Regions from separate parts of the Streptomyces sp. NBC_00385 genome, predicted to be linked through region 1. Evidence: riboswitches for the same ligand, from Rfam matches in the RefSeq annotation. Region 1 holds a riboswitch; the other holds the start of a gene.
The links. Region 1 has a riboswitch for cobalamin ahead of OG959_RS30670 (cobalamin biosynthesis protein). Riboswitches for the same ligand answer to the same signal wherever they lie in the genome.

Region 2: another riboswitch for cobalamin. It lies ahead of OG959_RS37085 (ABC transporter substrate-binding protein); the one in region 1 lies ahead of OG959_RS30670 (cobalamin biosynthesis protein).

What each region holds. Positions count from the first base shown of each region.
Region 1 covers NZ_CP107951.1:6,883,711-6,891,043, reverse strand. The annotation lists gene OG959_RS30690 (alpha/beta hydrolase) at 158-1,285, opposite strand; gene OG959_RS30685 (class II aldolase/adducin family protein) at 1,357-2,025, opposite strand; gene OG959_RS30680 (inorganic phosphate transporter) at 2,262-3,524, shown strand; gene OG959_RS30675 (hypothetical protein) at 3,550-3,795, shown strand; cobalamin riboswitch at 3,959-4,090, shown strand; gene OG959_RS30670 (cobalamin biosynthesis protein) at 4,225-5,238, shown strand; gene OG959_RS30665 (cobyric acid synthase) at 5,235-6,776, shown strand; gene cobN (cobaltochelatase subunit CobN) at 6,797-7,333, shown strand, end outside.
Region 2 covers NZ_CP107951.1:8,396,394-8,403,726, forward strand. The annotation lists gene OG959_RS37075 (hypothetical protein) at 1-1,044, opposite strand, end outside; gene OG959_RS37080 (acyl-CoA dehydrogenase family protein) at 1,213-3,144, shown strand; cobalamin riboswitch at 3,252-3,438, shown strand; gene OG959_RS37085 (ABC transporter substrate-binding protein) at 3,499-4,539, shown strand; gene OG959_RS37090 (FecCD family ABC transporter permease) at 4,617-5,624, shown strand; gene OG959_RS37095 (ABC transporter ATP-binding protein) at 5,621-6,436, shown strand; gene OG959_RS37100 (PRC and DUF2382 domain-containing protein) at 6,545-7,333, opposite strand, start outside.

The DNA.
Region 1 (7,333 bases):
GGGCGGACAAGTCGCAGCCTGGAGTCGCGCGGGGTACGGGACGTCACGGGGAGCAGTCTTGCCTCTGACGGCCCGAAAGCCCAAACGGAACCCGGATCACCGGTGTCGGGCCCGCCCCGCACCGGCCGGGACCAATCGGCCGAAGCGGCACATCGGCTCACATCAGGGGCGTGAGGAAGCGTCTCAGCGTCTCTTCGTAGTGAGCCGGGCCGGCGTTCCACATCGCCGCATGCGGAGCCTGGGGCACGGCGTGCAGGGAGATCAGGTCGGGGCGGCGGGCGGCGAGCTCCCGGGACGGCCGCCAGGGGGCCAGGGTGTCGTCGGGCCCGTGGAAGATCAGCGTCGGCACGTGCAGGGTCGCGGGCAGCGAGGTGTCCAGGAGCCGGGCCCCGCGCAGTCCGGTCTTCCCCTGGGCGGCGCGAACGGCGAGGGGCAGCAGGGCGGAGGGGACGCCGTGGGCGGCGGCCAGGGCGCGCAGCGTGACCTGCCAGTCCAGCACCGGCGAATCGAGGACGAGCCCGCAGATCCGGTCTCTCAGCGCGGAGTTCACGCAGGCGTGCAGGGCCATCGAGGCGCCGGTGGACCAGCCGTGCAGGACGACCTTCTCGGCGCCGTAGCGCACGGCGAAGCGGATGGCCGCGTCCAGGTCCCGCCACTCGGACTCGCCGAGATGGGCGAGCCCGTCCGGGGAGCGGGGGGCTCCGGGGTCGCCGCGGTAGGCGAGGTCGAGCACGGGCAGCTGCTGCCCGTGCAGGAAGGCCGTCACGTTCAGCGGGTGTTCCCGGGTGGTGCCGAGGCCGTGTGCGGTGATCACCCAGGTGTCGCGGGGGCCCGGTACGAACCAGGCGGGCAGGCCGCCGAGTTCGCCGGGGATCTCGACCTCGCGGAATTCGAGGCCGAGGGCGGTGGCGGGGTCGCCGCTGTGGAGCTCCGGCGTGATGCGGACCTTGGCGCCGGGGCGCAGGGTGCCGTGGTTCACGCGCTCCAGCCGGCGCACGACGGTGTCGGCCGCCTGGTGGGCCTGGTCGATCACCGGGCCCACGACGGCGTGGACGCCGTCGCCCACCAGCCCGTAGGTCCCCGGCCGGAGCGAGGTGAAGGACCGGGTGAGGGTGACCTGCCCGGCCGCCGTCGCATGCACGGTCAGCCGGCGGTCGGCGGGGAGGGGGCGTCCGGACGGTGCCTTGAGGGCGACGTCGCCGGCGTACCGGCCGGCGGCGACCGCCGCCGCGCCGACGCCGAGGATCGTGGTGACGGCTGCTGCCGTTGCTGTAGCGGGGCGCACGGCTTCAGTGTCGGGGGCGTCGCCGCACGCTGCCAGCGGACGGGGGCCGTCCGGTGCGCCGGCCGGATCCCCTACCGGTTTCCGCGCGGCTGCCCGTACCCCTTCAGCGCTTCCCCGACGTCGCTCAGCTGCTCCGGCGTGAGCAGGGCCGGGGTCCGGCCGGGCACCGAACTCGCGGTGAGCCAGAGGCGGCACAGCCATTCCAGCTGGGCCGTGCGGTCGTACGCCTCGTCGAGGGAGGCGCCGTAGGTGACCGTGCCGTGGTTGCCCAGCAGGCAGCCGGTGCGGCCGCGCAGGGCCGTGAGCATGTTTTCGGCCAGTTCGTCCGTGCCGTAGCGGGCATAGGCGGCGACCCGGACGGGGCCGCCCAGCATCGCTGCGGCGTAGTGCACCGACGGCACCTCGGCGACCAGTGCGGAGACGGCTGTGGCGTGCACCGCGTGGGTGTGCACCACGGCGACCGCGTCGGTGTTCCGGTACACCGCGAGATGGAGCGGGAGTTCGCTGGTGGGGGCCATGGTTCCAAGGATCTGGTTGCCCTCCGGATCGACGCCGGTCAGATCCTCGGGGCGGAGCCGGTCGTACGGCACTCCGCTCGGGGTGACGAGTACGGTCCCGCCGACCCGTGCCGAGACGTTGCCCGAGGTGCCCACGACCAGTCCCTCGGAGGCCGTCCGGCGGGCGGTGGCGACGACCGCATCCCAGGCCTGTTCGATCGAATCCCGCCACTCACCGCTCACACGAAGATCCTTTCAACGGATGAGCGGCCCTGTGCCACCCCTCCCACGACAGCCTCCCCGGACGCCGGATTCCGGGCCCACACCGGCCCGTACCGGAATCCCGCCGTCACCCGTCGGACGAAAAGGGCGGCGGCACTCCGGTTGGGGTCACCGCAACGCCCTGCCCAGTTCATCTTCCGTTCACTCAGGTTGCCTACGGTCCACGTGCCACTGACGTCGAACGATTGCCTGGGTAAATGGAACACATCACGCTGCTGCTCGCGATTGTGATCGTGACAGCTCTAGTGTTCGATTTCACGAACGGTTTCCACGACACCGCCAACGCGATGGCCACCACCATCTCGACCGGCGCACTCAAACCCAAGACAGCGGTGGCCATGTCCGCCGTTCTCAACCTCGTAGGCGCGTTCCTGTCGGTGGAGGTCGCCAAGACGATCTCCGGCGGGATCATCAACGAAGACGGGCTCAGAACCGAGGTCATCTTCGCGGCGCTCGTCGGCGCCATCCTGTGGAATCTCCTGACCTGGCTGGTCGGCCTGCCGTCCAGTTCCTCCCACGCACTGTTCGGCGGCCTGATCGGCGCCGCGGTGATGTCCGCGGGCTGGTCGTCGGTCGACGGCGGCACCGTCGTCACCAAGGTGCTGCTCCCCGCGGTCGCCGCACCGGTCGTCGCCGGTCTGGCCGCGTTGCTGGCCACCAAGCTGACGTACCGCATCGGCGGGAAGGTCAAGGGCGGCGCCCAGGAGAAGGCCACCGCGAAGGGGTACCGCGCCGGCCAGATCGCCTCGGCCGGTCTCGTGTCGCTCGCGCACGGCACCAACGACGCGCAGAAGACCATGGGCATCATCACGCTCGCCCTGGTCACCGGCGGCGTCCTCTCCCCCGGCTCCAACCCGCCGGTCTGGGTCATCGTCTCCGCGGGCCTCGCCATCGCTCTCGGCACCTACCTGGGCGGCTGGCGCATCATCCGCACCATGGGCAGCGGCCTGACCGAACTGAAGCCGCCGCAGGGCTTCGCCGCCCAGACCAGCGCGGCCACCGTCATCCTGGCCTCGTCCCACCTCGGTTTCTCCCTCTCCACGACCCAGTCGTGCTCCGGCGCCGTCATGGGCGCGGGCCTCGGCCGCAAGGGCGGCGTGGTCCGCTGGTCCACCGCCACCCGGATGTTCGTCGCCTGGGGCCTGACCCTGCCGGCCGCCGGTCTGGTCGGCGCGGGCGCGGAGTTGCTCACCAAGCAGGGCACCTGGGGTGTCGTGGTCGTCGCGGCGCTCCTGATCGCCGGCTCCGGTGCGATCTGGGTGCTGTCGCGGCGCAAGCCCGTCGGCCACGACGACGTCGCCCCGGCCGGTGCGGACGCCGAGCCCGCGGGCGTCGTCACCACGGCCATCGCGGCCGTCAGCCCGCCGCCCACCGCGGCCGCTCAGCCCCACGACCTCACGGCCACCATCCCGGCCCCCGCCGGGCCGGTCGCCGACCCGGCCCGACCCGCCACGGTCTAAGAGCCTCCGGTAAGGACAGATCCCCATGAACATCGACTGGGCAGCCCTCGGCACCGTCTTCGGTGTCTCCCTCGTCGCCACCGTCGCGCTGGTGGGCCTCTTCACCCTCGGCGTCGTCGGCCTCTCCAAGCAGCCCGAACCGGCCGCACAGGGCGGCTCGGCGGGCGGTCCGGCGGGCGGTTCGCTCATGCTGGCCCGCGCCGGCGCGTACGTCTGCTTCGGCCTGTGCGCCGCGGCCGTGGCCTACGGCATCTACCTGATCGTCGTCTGATCACCGCCTGAGCCCCACCGGTCCCACCCGCATCGGGCCGGACGCACCACTGGTGCGTCCGGCCCGATGTGCGTCTCAGCACACTGCACCGTCGCAGGTCAACGGCAAGTTGACGGGCGTTCGCAGAGCGTGGTGGACTGCCGGAGCCATTACGGCGACAGCAGAGGAAGCCGGTGCGAATCCGGCGCGGTCCCGCCACTGTCACCGGGGAGCAGTCCCCCACCACTGGAAGTCACGGTCCACGCAAGCGGACTGGAAGGCCGGGGGAACTGCGGATCCGGAAGCCAGGAGACTCTCGTCGCCGTCACGTCGAACCAGGGCGCGGACCCTGAGTGAGGACATATCGCCATGCCCGGCTGCCGTGCGTCCCTTCCTGTGCAACGCAGAACAGGTCCTGAGGTCCTTCGAGGCGCAACGGCCGGCTGAACCGTGCGTGCCGATCGCATCTTCGCGTACGGCGCCACGGCCGGTCTGATCGGCGATCTGCTGCTCGGTGATCCCCGCAGGGGGCACCCGGTCGCCGCCTTCGGGCGGGCCGCGGCAGGCGTCGAACGCCGTCTGTGGCGCGACCACCGCGGGTGGGGCGCCCTGCACACCGTGCTCTGCGCCGGAGGCGCCGCCGGGGGCGCCGCGCTGGCCTCCCGCGCCCTGCGCCGCCACCCCGCCGCGTCCGTCGTCCTGACCGCCGCCGCCACCTGGTCCGTCATCGGCGGTACGTCGCTGGGGCGCGAGGCCCGGGCCATCGGTGGCGCGCTCGCCTCCGGGGACATCGAACGGGCCCGGGAGCGGCTGCCACATCTGTGCGGCCGCGACCCGCAGTCCCTGGACGGTCCGCAGATCGCCCGCGCCGTCGTGGAGTCCGTCGCCGAGAACACCTCGGACGCCGTGGTCGGCGCCCTGGTGTGGGGCGCGCTGGGCGGGGTCCCCGGACTCGTCGGGTTCCGGGCCGCCAACACGCTCGACGCGATGGTCGGTCACAAGTCGCCCCGCTACCGGCGTTACGGCTGGGCCTCGGCCCGCCTCGACGACCTCGCGGGCTGGCCGGGCGCCCGGCTGACGGCCCTCCTCGCCGTGACCGCCGGGGGGCGGCCACGGGAAGCGGTGCACGCCTGGCGGGCCGACGCGGCCAAGCACCCGAGCCCCAACGCGGGCCCCGTGGAAGCCTCGTTCGCCGGCGCGCTCGGCGTACGGCTCGGCGGAACACTCACCTACGGCGGCCGGGTCGAGCACCGTCCCGTGCTCAACGGGGAGACCGGCCGCGCGGTGGAGCCCGCCGACATCGAGCGGGCCGTACGGCTGTCGCGCCGGGTGAGCGCGCTCGCCCTCGGCGTGAGCGTGGCGGCCCGGCTGGGCGCGGGGTTCGCGGCACGAAGGATCGCGGGGGCCCGCACCGCGGGTTCCCGCAGCACGGCACCCCGATTCTCAGAACGGAGACCGACATGAGCGGCGGACTGCTGGTCGCCGGGACCACATCGGACGCGGGCAAGAGCGTCGTCACGGCGGGCATCTGCCGCTGGCTGGTGCGCCGGGGCGTGAAGGTGGCGCCGTTCAAGGCGCAGAACATGTCACTCAACTCCTTCGTCACCCGCGAAGGCGCCGAGATCGGCCGCGCCCAGGCCATGCAGGCCCAGGCCGCCCGGGTGGAGCCGACCGCGCTGATGAACCCGGTGCTGCTCAAGCCCGGCAGCGACCGCTCAAGCCAGGTCGTCCTGATGGGCCGTCCGGTCGGCGAGATGAGCGCACGCGGCTACCACGGCGGCCGGCAGGAGTCGCTGCTGTCCACCGTCGTGGACTGTCTGGAGCAGCTTCGGGGCACGTATGACGCGGTGATCTGCGAAGGGGCGGGCAGTCCGGCCGAGATCAACCTGCGGCGCACGGACATCGTGAACATGGGCATCGCACGGGCGGCGCGCTTCCCGGTGGTGGTCGTCGGCGACATCGACCGCGGCGGGGTCTTCGCCTCGTTCTTCGGTACGACGGCGCTGCTCTCGGCCGAGGACCAGGCGCTGATCGCCGGCTACCTGGTCAACAAGTTCCGCGGCGACGTCTCGCTGCTGGAGCCCGGCCTGGACATGCTGCGCGATCTGACGGGACGGCCGACGTACGGGGTGCTGCCGTTCGCCCACGGCCTCGGCATCGACGAGGAGGACGGTCTGCGGGTCTCGCTGCGCGGCACCGTACGCGAGTCGGTCGTCGCACCGCCGCACGGCGAGGACATCCTGCGCGTCGCCGTGTGCGCCGTGCCGCTGATGTCCAACTTCACCGACGTGGACGCGCTGGCCGCCGAACCGGGCGTCGTCGTGCGGTTCGTGGACCGCGCCGAGGAACTCCACGACGCCGACCTCGTCATCGTGCCCGGCACCCGCGGCACGGTGAAGGCGCTCGCCTGGCTGCGTGAGCGCGGGCTCGCCGACGCACTGCTGCGGCGCGCCGCCGAAGGACGCCCGGTCCTCGGCATCTGCGGCGGCTACCAGATCCTCGGCGAGCACATCGAGGACGACGTGGAGTCGCGCGCCGGGCAGGTCGACGGGCTCGGACTGCTGCCCGTACGCATCCGGTTCGACCGCGAGAAGACCCTCGCCCGCCCGGCCGGGGAGGCCCTCGGCGCCCCGGTCGAGGGGTACGAGATCCACCACGGCGTCGCGGATGTGCGCGGCGGCGAACCCTTCCTCACCGACGGCGGCGGGCAGCGTCTGGACGGCTGCCGGGCCGGCGCCGTGTGGGGCACCCACTGGCACGGCTCGCTGGAGAGCGACACCTTCCGGCGCCGCTTCCTGACCGAGATCGCGAAGGCCGCCGGCCGCCGTTTCGTGCCCGCCCCCGACACCTGCTTCGCCGGACTGCGGGAGGAACAGCTCGACCGCCTCGGCGACCTGATCGAAGAACACGCGGACACCGATGCGCTGTGGCGACTCATCGAGTCGGGCGCACCGGCAGGACTTCCCTTCATCGCCCCCGGAGCACCTGGAGCACGCGCATGAACGCGCCACTGACCGCCCCCATGAGCACCGTGCTGCTGTTGTCGACCGCCGACACCGACCTCCTCGCCGCGCGCGCCTCGGGCGCGCCGTACAGGATCGGCAACCCGACCCGTATCGACGTCCAGGACGAACTGCCCGCACTGATCGAGGGCTGCTCCGTCGCCGTGGTCCGCCTGCTGGGCGGCAAGCGCGCCTGGGAGGAGGGCCTCGCGGCGCTGAAGGCGTCGGGCGTCCCCACCGTCCTGCTCGGCGGTGAGACCGTGCCGGACGCCGAGCTGATGGCCGAGTCGTCCGTGCCGGCGGGCGTCGTCGCCGAGGCGCTGCGCTACCTGGTGGAGGGCGGCCCGGGCAACCTCGTCGAACTGGCCCGCTTCCTCTCCGACACCGTCCTGCTGACGGGGCACGGCTTCGCCGAACCGCAGAAGATGCCCGAGTGGGGCCCGCGCGGCAGCCGTACGTTCACCGAGGGCCGCCCGACCGTCGGCGTGCTCTTCTACCGGGCGCACCACCTGTCCGGCAACACCTCGTTCGTCGACGTGCTGTGCGACGCCGTCGAG
Region 2 (7,333 bases), 1.5 Mb from region 1:
CATCGCCATGACCCGGCCCGCCGCGCGGCCGCTGCCCGTGAGCCAGGCGGCGAGCGCCACCAGCGCGCCGACGGTCACCACCAGCCGGACCCCGGCGCGCAGATAGCCGGCCAGCGTGTCGAACACCGCCCCCGCCGCAGGCTGGGAGACGTCCGGGGGGAGGCTGTCGAGGTAGAACGCGCGCCCTGCCCACAGCCCGAGCCCGAGCAGCGCGGCCCCCACCGCCACGGCCAGCGCCGCTGTGACCAGCGCCCGTCGGCGGCGCACCGCCAGCAGCACCCCGCCCGCCGCCACCACCAGCGTGAACACGGGCAGCCAGAAGCCGAGGAGTTCGAGGGCTCTGAAGCCCTTCTTGGCCTTGCCGACCGAGTCCGAGGTGAGGAGGGTGAAGTCGGTGTGGATCTCGGGAATCTTCTCGGCGACCGTCAGACCGCGGTCGACGAGGCGCTGCTTCACCCGGTCGATGACCGGGGCGAGGTCCAGGGTCACGGTGTCGCCGGCCAGCTTGACCGCGCCACCGCCCTCGCCGGTCAGGGCCTTCACGACGGAGGCGTGGGCGCGCCTGTTGAGGTCGCTCCACACCCGTTCGAAGGCGTCGCTGGTGACGAAGCGCTCCACGGTGCCGTGCACGAAGTTCGTGACGCCCGTGGTGAGCGGGCCTCCGAGCTTCTCCAGGGCCTTGTCCACCACGGGCCGGTCGGCGGGTGCGACGTCCGCCAGCAGCGCGTCGACGTCCAGATGGGTCATGACGGCGGCGGTGACGCGTGCGGTCACCGCCGCCTGCACATCGGGGTCGGAGGCCAGCGGCTCCATCATGTCCACATAGCGGTCCGTGTCCCCGGCTACGCCGCTCGCCCAGCTCGACAGGACGCTCAGCGGGGTGAGCACGGCCGCCACCAGGATCAGCAGGACCGCGAAGAACGAACGCAGACGCAGCCGTGAGCGAGCCGGGGCGCGTTCCTCCAACTGCGCCACCCGGGCCCGCAGGGCTTCCAGTTCGGCGTGCTCGTCCTGTGCCGCGGGCTGATCGGGGTGCCGTTCCATGAACCAAGGGGATGTCCTGTCCGCCCGTACAGCGCGGCGGATTGCTGCAAACAGGTGAGGGGCGGCCGCCGGGCCGTCGTCGTGCCGGGCCTCGTCGGGCGACGGGGAGTCCGGTCCGGACACCGGCCCGTGGAGTGTCCTGGACGATTCCTGATCGTTCCCGGTTTTATGAAGACCATTTTCGACAGTGCCCACACATCGGAAGCCGGGACCGGGCCGGTCACCGGTCCGCTCAGCACCGTGCTCCTGGGTCCGGACGCCCGCCGGGAGCACGGCTTCTGGCGCCGGCTCGTCGCCACCGAGCCGTTCCGCCGGCCGCTCTGGCCGCCTCCCGGCCCCACGCCCGACGAACGCCTCGCCCTGGCCCACGCGCGGCTGCGCACGCTCAACAGCGCACTGGACAGCGCCGCCCGGCCCGCCGCCGACCCCCGCGCCCTGGCCGCACTGCACGAGTGGCTCGCCCCGGTGGACCCGGCGTTCGCCACAGTCGCGGGCATCCACTACAACCTGTTCCTGGGCAGCCTTCTGGACCACGACGCCGACCGCCCCCGTGATCTGTCGGACTTCCTCGGGCTGCGACGGATCGGCACCTTCCTCTGTACGGAGGTGGCGCACGGCAACGACGCCGCCGCCATCGAGACGACCGCCACCTACGACCGCGGACGGGACGGGTTCGTGCTGCACACCCCGCACGCCGGCGCACAGAAGTTCATGCCCAACACCAGTCCGGCCGGCGGCCCCAAGTCGGGTCTGGTCGCTGCCCGCCTGATCGTGGACGGCCGTGATCAGGGGGTCTTCCTGCTGCTGGTGCCGCTCACGGACGCGTCCCGGGCCCTGCCCGGAATCCGGGTGCGCCGGCTTCCCGCACGGATGGGCAGTCCGGTCGACCACTGCCTGACCTCCTTCGACCAGGTCTTCGTGGACCGCGGGGCACTGCTCGGCGGCGCGCAGGGGCGGGTCGGCGACGACGGGGTGTTCCGCAGCGGCACCGAGGGACGCAGGCGCCGCTTCCTCACCTCGATCGGGCGGGTCACCACCGGCCGGATCTGCATGAGCGCCAGCGCGGTCGGCTCCGCCCGCACCACCCTGGCCGTCGCCGTCCGCTACGGCGGCCATCGCTTCGTCTCGGGGGGCCGCGCGGCGCCCCCGGTGCCGGTGGTGGCCCACCGCAGCCACCACGGTCCGCTCGCCGAGGCCATGGCCACCGTCTTCGCGATGAGCCTGCTGCACCGGCGCGTACTCGACCGTTGGGAGAAGGCGGCGGCCCGGCCGCCCGCGGAGCGGGAGGCGGACGAGCGGCTGGTCGACATCGCCAAGGGGTGGATCACCTGGCAGGCCCGGTCCGTGATCGTCGAATGCCGGGAGCGGTGCGGCGCCCAGGGGCTGCTGGAGAACAACGGGATGACCGAACTCGTCACCGGGATCGAGGGCGCCATCACCGCCGAGGGTGACAACCTGGCCATTCACTCCCGGGCGGCGGCCGGACTCCTCCTCGACGCGTCACGGGCCCCGCAGGAGGAACCGGCCGCCGGCGCCACGGGCGGTGACCTCGCCGACCTCCGGTTCCTCGGCCGCCTCCTGGACGAGGTGGAGCGCATCTGGTTCGCCCGGGCGGCGGCACGGATGGCGCGGGCGGCGGACGGTGGCCCGCTGGAGCGCTGGAACGCGGCATCCGGGCCCGCGCTGCGGGGGGTCGAGGCCCATGGGTACCGGCAGGCGGCCCACGCGTACGAGAACGCGCTCGCGGCGCTGCCCGGCGGCGAGGCCCGCGAGCGGCTGGACGAACTGGCCCGGCTGTTCGCGCTGCGCTGGGTCGCACACAACAGCGGGGACCTGCTCGCGGCCGGCCACCTGACCCCCGGTCAGGTAGACGGACTGAGTGATGCCACCGAACAGCTCGTCACCGCGGTCAGCGGCCATCTGCCGGAACTGGCCGCGTCCTTCGCGCTGCCCGGTGAGCTGCTTGCCGACTGGCCCATCACCGGAGCCCGCTACACCGACGCCTACGACGATCCGGGCGCCTCCTGGCACATCGCCGCGGCCCCGGAAGCCACCGGTCCGCGCACCCCCGGTGACGAATCGGTTCACCGCAACGCGTGACCGGTACCGGGCCGCCCCGGAACGGTGGGGTGGCCGGGGCGGTGCGCGGCACGCCGCCCCGGCCACCGCACCGCCCCGCACCGCCGCTGAGCTGCGCGGAGGCTCGTGGTAGCGTGCCCGGAGCCAGTCGAACTCCACGTAGGGGTCAGGGAATCCGGTGCGAATCCGGAACTGACGCGCAGCGGTGAGGGGGACGGGCGGGGCCACGGCCACTGGGAGACCCACGGTTTCCCGGGAAGGCGTCCCGTCCGCATGAACCCGAGTCCGAAGACCTGCTGGCACCCGCGGTCCGGCACCGGGCCGCGGAACTCCGTACGGGCCCCGCGCATGGGCCCAGAGACGCCGAGGTACTCCGTGCCGCCCATAGCCGGCCCCGCCCGCTCCGCCGCCCTGCTCACCGCCGCCCTGATCCTGCTGACGGCCTGCGGCGGCGGCAAGGACAGCACCGCAGCCAAGTCCGGCAAGGCCGACGGCTATCCGGTCACACTGAGGAACTGCGGACGGACCGTCACCGTGGACGCCGCGCCGAAGCGCGCCGTACCGGTCGACCAGGGATCGACCGAGATCCTGCTCTCGCTCGGTCTCGCCGACCGGCTGGCCGCCACGGCCACCTGGACCGACCCGGTGCTGAAGGGCCTGGAGAAGGCCAACGCGGGCGTCCCGAGGATCTCCGACAACCGCCCCTCGTCGGAGAAGGTCCTGGACCGGGAGCCCGACTTCGTCAGCGCCTCCTTCGAATCGACCCTCGCCAAGGGCGGTGTCGCACCGCGCGAGCAGTTCGAGAAGCTGGGCGTCCCCACCTACGTCTCGCCCGCCGACTGCACCGCCAAGGACAACAGCATGGACGGCGACGGAGTCCGCACCGGCGCCCTGACCATGGACAGCGTCTACGCCGAAGTGCGCGAACTGGCCCAGGTGTTCGGCGTTCCCGAGCGCGGCGAGAAACTCGTCGCCGGGCTGCGCGCCCGGGTACGGAAGGCGACGAGCGGCATCGACGCCTCCGGGGCCTCGCTGCTGTACTGGTTCGCCAACTCCGAGGCCCCGTACCTGGCCGGCTGCTGCGGTGCGCCCGGCATCATCACCCGGGAACTCGGCGCGAAGAACGCCTTCGACGACACTCACGAGGAATGGCCGCAGATCAACTGGGAGACGGTCGCCGACCGCAACCCGGACGTACTGGTCATCGGCGATCTGACCCGCAAGTCGCAGACCGCCGAGAGTGCCGCGAAGAAGATCGCCTTCCTGGAGTCCAACCCCGTCACGAAGAACATGGACGCCGTCCGGCACAAGCGCTACGTGCTGCTCAGCGGCCAGGCGATGAACCCGACCATCCGGACCGTCGAGGGCGTGGAGCGCGTGGCCGCAGCCCTGCGCACCTTCGGGCTCGCGGGGTGACGGACACCGAACAGGCCGCGGTACAGCGCGAGGACACGGCCGCGCGCACCGGGCCCGGCCTCCGGCGCGTCCGCGGTATCCGCGAAGGCCTCCTGTGGACCGGTGGGCTCCTGCTGCTCGCCCTGTCCGTCGCCGTCGCCGTCACGATCGGCCCGGCCCGGATCTCCGTCGCCGACGTCTGGTCCGCGGTCGCCTCCCACCTCGGCGCGGGCGAGTCGCGGCTCAGCCCGATCCGCGACGGCATCATCTGGAACCTGCGCATGCCGCGCACCCTGCTCGCCGCCGTCTGCGGCGCGGGGCTCGCGGTCTGCGGCACGGTCATGCAGTCGCTGCTGCGCAACCCGCTCGCCGACCCGTTCGTCCTCGGGGTCTCCTCCGGAGCCTCGACCGGCGCCGTCGTCGTGGTCGTCCTCGGGGTCGGCGGGGGAGCGGTCTCCCTGTCGGCCGGGGCGTTCATCGGGGCCCTGTGCTCCTTCGCCCTGGTCATGCTGCTCAGCCACACCCTCGGCGGCAGCACCGACCGGGTCGTCCTGTCCGGCGTCGCGGCCATGCAGCTCTTCTCCGCGCTCACCTCCTTCGTCGTGATGACCGCCGCCGACGCCGAACAGACCCGAGGCGTGCTGTTCTGGCTGCTGGGCTCGCTCGGCGGCGTCGGCTGGAGCGATGTGTGGATCTGCTCCGCCGTGCTCGCAGTGACCCTGCTGATCTGCCTCGGCCACGCCCGTACGCTCGACGCCTTCGCCTTCGGCCAGGACGCGGCGGCCACCCTCGGCGTCCACGTCGGCCGTACCCGGATCGTCCTGCTGTGCACGACCGCACTGCTGACCGCCGCTCTCGTGAGCTCCGCCGGTGCCATCGGGTTCGTCGGGCTGGTGCTGCCGCACGCGGCCCGGGCGCTCACCGGCTCCGGGCACCGCAGACTGCTGCCGGTGACCGCACTCGCCGGGGCCGTGTTCCTGGTCTGGGTCGACACCCTCGCCCGGACCGTTCTCGATCCGCAGGAGGTACCGGTGGGAGTCGTCACCGCACTGATCGGGGTCCCCGCCTTCGTGCTGGTCCTCCACCGCACCCGGCGGACCCCGTGACCCGGGCCGTCCCCGGCGGCCTGCGGGCCGACCGGGTCAGCAGGGAGGCGGGCGGCCGCCTCATCCTGGACGGTGTCTCGCTCGCACCGCCGCCCGGCGCCACCATCGGGCTGATCGGCCCGAACGGCTCCGGGAAGTCCACCCTCCTGCGGATCCTGGCCGGGGTCCTCGCCCCGGACGCGGGCCTGGTCACCCTCGACGGCGATCCGCTGACCGCGGTCGGCCGACGCACCGTGGCCCGGCGCGTTGCCGTGGTCGACCAGCACGCCGTCACCCAGGTCGAGCTCAGCGTCGTGGACGTCGTACGCCTGGGCCGCATCCCGCACCGCCGTGCCTGGTCGGCGCCGACGGCGGCCGACGAGAGGGCGGTGCGCGAGGCTCTGGAGCGGACCGGTCTCGCGGAACGCCGCGACCAGTCCTGGCACACGCTGTCCGGCGGTGAACGCCAGCGCGTCCAGATCGCCCGCGCGCTCGCCCAGCAGCCGCGCGAACTGCTCCTGGACGAACCGACCAACCATCTGGACATCCAGCACCAGCTCGAACTGCTGGCCCTGGTCACCGCGTTGCCGCTCACCGCTGTCGTCGCCCTGCACGATCTCAATCTGGCCGCGATGTTCTGCGACCGGATCGTGGTGATGGACGGGGGAAAGGCCGTCGCGGGCGGCACTCCGGCGGAAGTGATCACGGAGAAGCTCATCGCCGACGTCTACCGGGTACGGGCCGTCGTGACCCCGGACGGACCGCAGGGGCGGCCCTCGGTGCGCTTTCGTCCGGGGCGGCCCGAGGTTCCCGCGGCGTCCGCGTCGGTCTGAGGCGCTCCGCCGCGGGGTTGCCCCCGCCGCGGAGCGCGAGGGGCGGACCCCGGTGCGGGGCCCGCCCCTCGCGGTGCGGTACGGCCGTCCGGCGCGGTGTGCCGGGGGTCAGCGGTGCCGGCCCTGGCCGAACTCGCCGCCCGTGTCCTTGCCGCCCATGTCCTTGCCGCTCTTGCTGGTGCCGTCCGCGTAGTCGATCTGCTCCTTGCGCAGCTCGGCGGAGACTTCCTTCTGCTCGGTCACCTTCTTCGTTTCCATCCGCACCCGCTCGACCGGCACGGTCTCCTTGCGCATCGTGGCGCGTTCGGCGTGCAGGGTGACCTCCACGTCCTGCTCGGTGATGTCGGACCGGTCGGCCGCCTTGTCGCCCGGACGGAGCGGTTCACGGACCACGCGCACCTCTTCGTGCGTGACGGGCACGGTCCGGGTGACGTTCTCGGTGACGACGTACTTGTGGAGACGGGCCTTGCCGCTCTCGTACTCCTCGGTGCCGATGTGCAGCTGTTCCTCGGAGCGGATCAGTTCCTCCTTGCCGCTGAGGTCGGCGCTGGAGCGTTCCGCTCCCGCACCGGCTCCGACCAGCGGACGGGACGTGCCCGAGGTTTCGGTGTCGCGGTGCCTGCCGGTCCCGGTGCCCGCACCGGCCATGCCGGCCGACGTGGTCCTGTCGGTCGTGCGGCCCGTGCCCGCGGCGCCCATGGCCCCGGCCCCGGCTGCCGCGCCGGCTCCGGCCGCGCCCATGGTGCCCGTGCCGGTCGTGGTCGGTGCGTCGGCACTCGTGGTGCCGGCGGCCCCGGCGCGGTCACCGAGGTTGGCCTTGGTATTCCGGCTCAGGCCGTAGTGCCGGTAGAGCTCTTCCTCCTCGGAGACGGACAGATGGGCGTCCGCGTCCACCCG